Regions from separate parts of the Nocardioides endophyticus genome, predicted to be linked through region 1. Evidence: predicted binding sites of a transcription regulator. Region 1 holds the regulator's gene; each other region holds the start of a gene.

Region 1 (2,267 bases):
CCGAACGCTGCAGGTGGCCGCGGTTGAGGTGGTGCGCGCGGCTGCGGAACTCCTCCAGCGGGACCCGCAGCTGGCGATCGGGGACGCCGGGGGAGACCGGCTCCTGGGGTCGCGCGAGCAGCACGAAGTTGAGGTTGAGCGACACCACGTGGCGGATCGTGTCGCAGCAGTCGCAGTGCTGAGCGCCGGTGCGCTCGAGGCGACCGGCGAGGGTCAGGGTGTCGCCCCGCTCCCGACCACCCCGGGGGCCGAGGCCGCTGGTGACGGTCAGCAGGGCGCTGCGGTTGTCGGCGGCGGCGCGCGCGACGGGGGAGTTCGCCGGGCACAGGAAGGTCGGCGTACCGCGGTGGTCGCTGAGGCCGAGCTCGTCGTCCTCGCCGACGGCGTGCTCCTCGCCCTCGATCACCAAGCTGACGGTCGACGGGCACGCGAGGATGCTGCGGGCGTCGGCCGCGACCAGGCGGGGATCGACATCGGGGCTGTGGTGGTCGGTCGTGGTCACCGGTGACTCCATCCGCTGTCAGGTCAAGGACTTAGGTAAGCCTAACCTATCCGTTGTTCGGAGATCGCACACCGGGGCTTCCACGATGTGGCCGCACCACCGGCGGGTAGGCTTGGCACTCCCGACGACCGAGTGCCAGAGTGGCGGGCGGACCGACGATGAGGAGGCGGGGCGAGTGCAGGAAGAGCGCAGGCTGGACGTGCTCCGCGCCATCGTCGAGGACTACGTCGCCACGGAGGAGCCGGTCGGCTCCAAGGCCCTGGTCGAGCGGCACGGCCTCGGCGTCTCGCCGGCGACCGTCCGCAACGACATGGCCGCTCTCGAGGACGAGGGCTACATCACCCAGCCCCACACCAGCGCGGGGCGGGTGCCCACCGACAAGGGCTACCGGCTCTTCGTGGACCGGCTCACGACCGTCAAGCCGATGAGCTCGGCCGAGAAGCGGGCGATCGCGTCTCTCCTCGACGGCGCCGTCGACCTCGATGACGTCGTGCAGCGCTCCGTACGGCTGCTCTCGCAGCTGACCCGTCAGGTCGCGATCGTGCAGTACCCCACGCTGTCTCGGTCCACCGTCCGCCACATCGAGCTGGTCGCGCTCGCGCCCAGCCGACTGCTGGTGGTCCTGATCCTGAGCACCGGCCGGGTCGAGCAGCGCCTGGTCGAGCTCGCGGCGGACGTCGACGACGAGTCGATCGCGGACCTGCGGGCCGTCGTCAACCGGGCCGCGAACGGCGAGATCATCGCCGAGGCCAACGCGGCCCTCGCCGCGCTGGTTGCCTCCGAGACCCCGGTCGCGCCGGCGACCCAGGCGGTCGTCGAGGCGCTGCTCGACGCGATGTCCGACCACCGCTCCGACGAGCGCATCGTGGTCGGGGGCGCCGCCAACCTGGCCCGGTACGGCGACAGCTTCGACTCCGCCGTACGTCCGCTTCTCGAGGCGCTCGAGGAGCACGTCGTGCTGCTCAGGCTGCTCGGCGAGGCCACCACCGGTGAGCCGATCACCGTCCGGATCGGCCACGAGGGTCCCTACCAGCAGCTCTCCTCGACCAGCGTGGTCGCCGCGGGGTACGGGCCCGGCGAGGAGGCGTTCGCGCGCCTCGGCATCGTCGGGCCGACCCGCATGGACTACCCCGGCAGCATGGCGGCGGTCCGGGCCGTCGCCCGCTATGTCTCGCGGATCCTCGACGAGGCCTGACGGCCGGCACGTAAACGCCAGTTCAGACACACCAGCACGAGCAACGAAGGAACCACGTGGACCCGTACGAGCTTCTCGGTGTCGACCGCGACGCGGACGCCGACGCCGTCAAGAAGGCCTACCGGCGTCTTGCCCGGCAGTACCACCCCGACGTCAACCCGGACCCCGAGGCGCAGGATCGGTTCAAGGAGATCTCGCGCGCCTACGAGATCCTGTCGGACCCGCAGAAGCGTGCGGCGTACGACCGCGGCGGCGACCCGTTCGGCGGCGCCGGCGGGGGCTTCGGCCAGGGGCCGGGCTTCTCGTTCACCGACATCATGGACGCGTTCTTCGGCGGCCAGGGCGGTGCCGGTCAGCCGGGGCGCGGACCGCGGTCGCGGTCGCGGTCGCGTCGCGGCCAGGACGCGCTGATCCGGATCGAGATCGAGCTCGCCGAGGCGGCCTTCGGGGTCACCCGTGACCTGATGGTCGACACCGCCGTCCGCTGCACCACCTGTGACGGCGAGGGCGCCGCGCCGGGCTCCCACGCGCAGCCCTGCGAGACCTGCCACGGTGCGGGCGAGGTCGCCC
Region 2 (2,267 bases), on a different contig from region 1:
GGCGGCGATGACCTTCTCGAGCAGCGGGAGCAGCTCTGAGACCGACGAGATCTTGCCCTGGTGCAGCAGGATGTACGGGTCGTCGAGGACGGCCTCCATCCGCTCCGGGTCGGACACGAAGTACTGGCTGATGTAGCCCTTGTCGAACTGCATGCCCTCGGTGAACTCGAGCTCGGTGCCCATCGAGTTGGACTCCTCGACGGTGATGACACCGTCCTTGCCCACCTTGTCGAAGGCCTGCGAGAGCAGGTCGCCGATCACGCTGTCGCGGCTGGAGATGGTGGCGACGGACGCCATGTCCTCCACCGACTCGACCTCGCGGGCGGCCTCCTTGAGCGCGTCGCCGACGGCCTCGGCCGCGGCGTCCATGCCCCGCTTGAGGCCCATCGGGTTGGCACCCGCGGCCACGGCCCGGAGGCCCTCGTGGACCATCGCCTGGGCGAGCACGGTGGCGGTGGTGGTGCCGTCACCAGCGATGTCGTTGGTCTTGGTGGCCACCTCCTTGCACAGCTGCGCGCCGAGGTTCTCGAAGGGGTCGTCGAGCTCGATCTCACGGGCGACGGTCACACCGTCGTTCGTGATGGTCGGCGCGCCCCACTTCTTGTCGAGGACGACGTAGCGGCCCTTGGGGCCGAGCGTCACCTTGACGGCGTTGGCGAGCTTGTCCACGCCGCGCTCGAGGCTGCGGCGGGCGTTCTCGTCGAACTCCAGGATCTTGGGCATTGCTCTCCTCTAGAACGAGTTCGGGTCGTGAGTCCCAGCGGGCGCGTCAGCGCTCGCTGGGACTCACGACCCGGGAAATCAGGAAACGATCGCGAGGACGTCGCGGGCCGAGAGGATGAGGTACTCCTCGCCGGCGTACTTGACCTCGGTGCCGCCGTACTTGCTGTAGATGACCTTGTCGCCGACGCTGACGTCGAGCGGGACGCGGTTGCCGTTGTCGTCGATGCGACCGGGACCAACGCTCAGGACCTCGCCCTCCTGGGGCTTCTCCTTGGCGGTGTCCGGGATGACCAGGCCGGAAGCCGTGGTCTGCTCGGCCTCGAGGGCCTTGACAACGATCCGGTCCTCGAGAGGCTTGATGTTGACCGACACGATGTCGACCTCCACTTTCTGGCACTTCGATGGTGGGTGATGCACGTCTGGCGCCTGCGGTTCTGGTACGCCGTCGCGGGGGTCGCACCGGGACGCAGGCGCTGGCACACTCGCGGGGAGAGTGCCAGTTCAGAAACTAGCACTCTCCCCAACGGAGTGCCAGAGCACCCCCGTCCTGACAGGATCGGACCGTGGACCTCGACGCCTTCCGGTGGCTGCTGACCGACGACGGACAACAGCTGCTCGCCGCCGCAGTCGATGCGGGTGACGACTCCCTGGCCACGCAGACCCGGCTGCGGCGGACGGCGAAGCCGGCGCAGGTCGCCGTCGCGCTGACCCAGGCCACCCTGCGGGTCAAGGGGCGCGCGAAGTTCGGCGAGCTGGCTGACCGGATGTACTTCACGTCCGAGGGCCTCGAGCAAGCCACGCGGCTGCGAGTCGGCGAGCACCGGGCCGCGCGCCTAGTCGCGTCCTCCGCGCAGACCATGATCGACCTCGGCTGCGGGATCGGCGGCGACCTGATCGCCAGCGCCCGAGCCGGGCTCATCTGCGCCGGTGTCGACCTGGACCCGGTGCGCGTCGAGGTCGCCCGGGCCAACCTCGCCGCCCTCGGGCTCCCGGGTGCCGTCGAGGTTGCGGACGCGACGACGGTCGACCCGACACCGTTCGACGTGGCCTTCGCCGACCCCGCCCGACGGAGCGCGCGCGGCCGCAGCTTCGACGTCGACGACTGGACGCCGCCGTGGCCCTTCGTCGAACGACTCCTCACCCGCGACGCGTGCGTGAAGGTCGCGCCCGGCATCCCCCACGAGCTGGTCCCCCCTGGCGTAGAGGCCGAGTGGGTCAGCCACCACGGCGAGGTCAAGGAGGCCGCACTGTGGTCCGGGCGGCTCGCGACCACGGGCCGCCGGGCGACCGTGATCGGCGAGTCCGGGCTGGCGACGATCACCGACGAGGACGACCCTGGCGGCGACGTACGCCCGGTGGGTGAGTACCTCTACGAGCCCGACGGCGCGGTGATCCGCGCCGGGCTCGTCACCGCCGTCGCCGCCGGGGTCAACGGCGGGCTCGTCGACGAGCACATCGCCTACGTGACCTCCGACGAGTCGTTCCGTACGCCGTTCGCCCGCGGCTACCGCGTCATCGAGGAGCTCCCCTACCGGGAGAAGCAG
Region 3 (2,267 bases), on a different contig from region 1:
CCGACTCGCCGATCGAACGCGCGGTCGCGGCGTTCGCCGGGCCGGACTTCCAGGATCCGAGGAGCGTCGTCCTGGTTGCGCCCGACGGAGACCTGCGCCGACTCGACCTGACGGCGCTGGAGCCGTGGGAGGACGCGACCGGCGTCCCGCACTCGCTGGCCACCCCTTCGATGCTGTCCCCGGACGGCCGACGGCTGGTCTTCCCCCAGCACGGTCACCTGTCGCTCTACGACCTCGCCACCCACGAGTGGTCGCAGCTCGACGCCAGAGGTGCGGAGACGGCGTACGTCCGCTGGCAGCTTGACGACCTGCTGGTCCTCCCGCGCGAGCGCGCGCCCACGGGCCCGCTGTTCAGCGTGGACGGGGTGCCGTCGGGCCGCGGAGAGATCGCGCCGCCGCAGGTGCTCGACCTGATGGAGGCGATGCGGAACCCGTACGGTCTGGAACGCGCCATCGACGACGGGGTTGCGACCCGGAGCGCGCAGAGCTGGGGGATGGGGCCGGCCATCCCGATCCGCGAGTCGGCGGTGTACTTCGCTGGGCCGGCGTACCTGGTCGTCACGGGCGGTCTGAAGGGCTCGAGCATCCTGGCCTTCATGACCGGCATCGACGACGAGCGCTGGATGGACGCACCGCCGGTCGCCGGTTGGTTGGACGCCGACACCGTGGTCTACGAGTCGGTGGCCGAGGATCGCGACCTGCTGATCGCGTGGGACGTCGACACCCGGACGTTCCGGCGGGTGATGTCGGTGACGCCTGGGTGGCAGTCCAGCTTCGCCCGGCTCCACTCCTGAGGGCGGCGCCGATCTTGCACTCGCAGGGGTCGAGTGCTAAACATGACGCTGGCACTCTCGTCATGAGAGTGACAACTCCGGATCGGTGCAAGTTGAGGCCCTCCGCGCCGGCGAGAAAGGGTTCGCCGGGTCAGCAGGGTCGTCCGTCGCGGGCAACCCATCGAGCCGGATCCCCGAACTCTAAGCGTGAGGAATCGCAGGAGTTATGCCCAAGCTGATTGCTTTCAACGAGGAGGCCCGGCGTGGTCTCGAGCGTGGCATGAACACGCTCGCCGACGCCGTCAAGGTCACCCTCGGTCCCAAGGGCCGCAACGTCGTGCTCGAGAAGAAGTGGGGCGCCCCCACGATCACCAACGATGGTGTGTCCATCGCCAAGGAGATCGAGCTCGAGGACCCGTACGAGAAGATCGGTGCCGAGCTCGTCAAGGAGGTCGCCAAGAAGACCGACGACGTCGCCGGCGACGGTACGACGACCGCCACGGTCCTCGCCCAGGCGATGGTCCGCGAGGGCCTGCGCAACGTGGCCGCGGGTGCGAACCCGATGGGCCTCAAGCGCGGCATCGAGGCCGCTGTCGCCGCCGTGTCGGAGCAGCTCTCCAACATGGCGATCGACATCGAGACCAAGGAGCAGATCGCCGCGACCGCGTCGATCTCCGCCGCTGACACCACGGTCGGCGAGATCATCGCCGAGGCGATGGACAAGGTCGGCAAGGAAGGCGTCATCACCGTCGAGGAGTCGAACACGTTCGGCCTCGACCTCGAGCTCACCGAGGGCATGCGGTTCGACAAGGGCTACATCTCGGCCTACTTCGTCACCGACCCCGAGCGGATGGAGACGGTCCTCGAGGACCCGTACATCCTGATCGCCAACCAGAAGATCTCGAACGTCAAGGACCTGCTGCCGCTCCTCGAGAAGGTCATGCAGTCCGGCAAGCCGCTGCTGATCCTCGCCGAGGACACCGACGGTGAGGCGCTGTCGACCCTGGTCGTCAACAAGATCCGTGGCACCTTCAAGTCCGTCGCCGTCAAGGCCCCGGGCTTCGGTGACCGCCGCAAGGCCATGCTGCAGGACATCGCGATCCTGACCGGCGGCCAGGTCATCTCGGAGGAGGTCGGCCTGAAGCTCGAGTCGACCGGCATCGAGCTGCTCGGCCAGGCCCGCAAGGTCGTCATCACCAAGGACGAGACCACCATCGTCGAGGGTGCCGGCGACGCCGACCAGATCGCCGGTCGGGTCAACCAGATCCGTGCCGAGATCGAGAAGTCGGACTCCGACTACGACCGCGAGAAGCTGCAGGAGCGCCTGGCCAAGCTGGCCGGCGGCGTTGCGGTCATCAAGGTCGGCGCGGCCACCGAGGTCGAGCTCAAGGAGCGCAAGCACCGCATCGAGGACGCCGTTCGCAACGCGAAGGCGGCCGTCGAGGAGGGCATCGTCGCCGGTGGCGGCGTGGCGCTCGTGCAGGCTGCGGCCAC

The links. Region 1 encodes HrcA, which represses chaperone genes, less so after heat shock. Its sites were predicted from a motif close to TTGGCACTCGNNNNNNNCGAGTGCCAA; they were not measured.
Region 2: a site for HrcA is predicted at 1,232-1,258, ahead of groES (co-chaperone GroES). Genes of this name have one in related genera too.
Region 3: a site for HrcA is predicted at 843-869, ahead of groL (chaperonin GroEL). Genes of this name have one in related genera too.

The regions. Positions count from the first base shown of each region.
Region 1 is NZ_BAABKN010000027.1:66,578-68,844, reverse strand. Features, by position in the region: gene ABEA33_RS20900 (hypothetical protein) at 1-502, opposite strand, end outside; gene hrcA (heat-inducible transcriptional repressor HrcA) at 678-1,697, shown strand; gene dnaJ (molecular chaperone DnaJ) at 1,754-2,267, shown strand, end outside.
Region 2 is NZ_BAABKN010000014.1:25,675-27,941, forward strand. Features, by position in the region: gene groL (chaperonin GroEL) at 1-723, opposite strand, end outside; gene groES (co-chaperone GroES) at 802-1,095, opposite strand; gene ABEA33_RS10295 (class I SAM-dependent methyltransferase) at 1,287-2,267, shown strand, end outside.
Region 3 is NZ_BAABKN010000015.1:202,405-204,671, forward strand. Features, by position in the region: gene ABEA33_RS13480 (hypothetical protein) at 1-794, shown strand, start outside; gene groL (chaperonin GroEL) at 1,000-2,267, shown strand, end outside.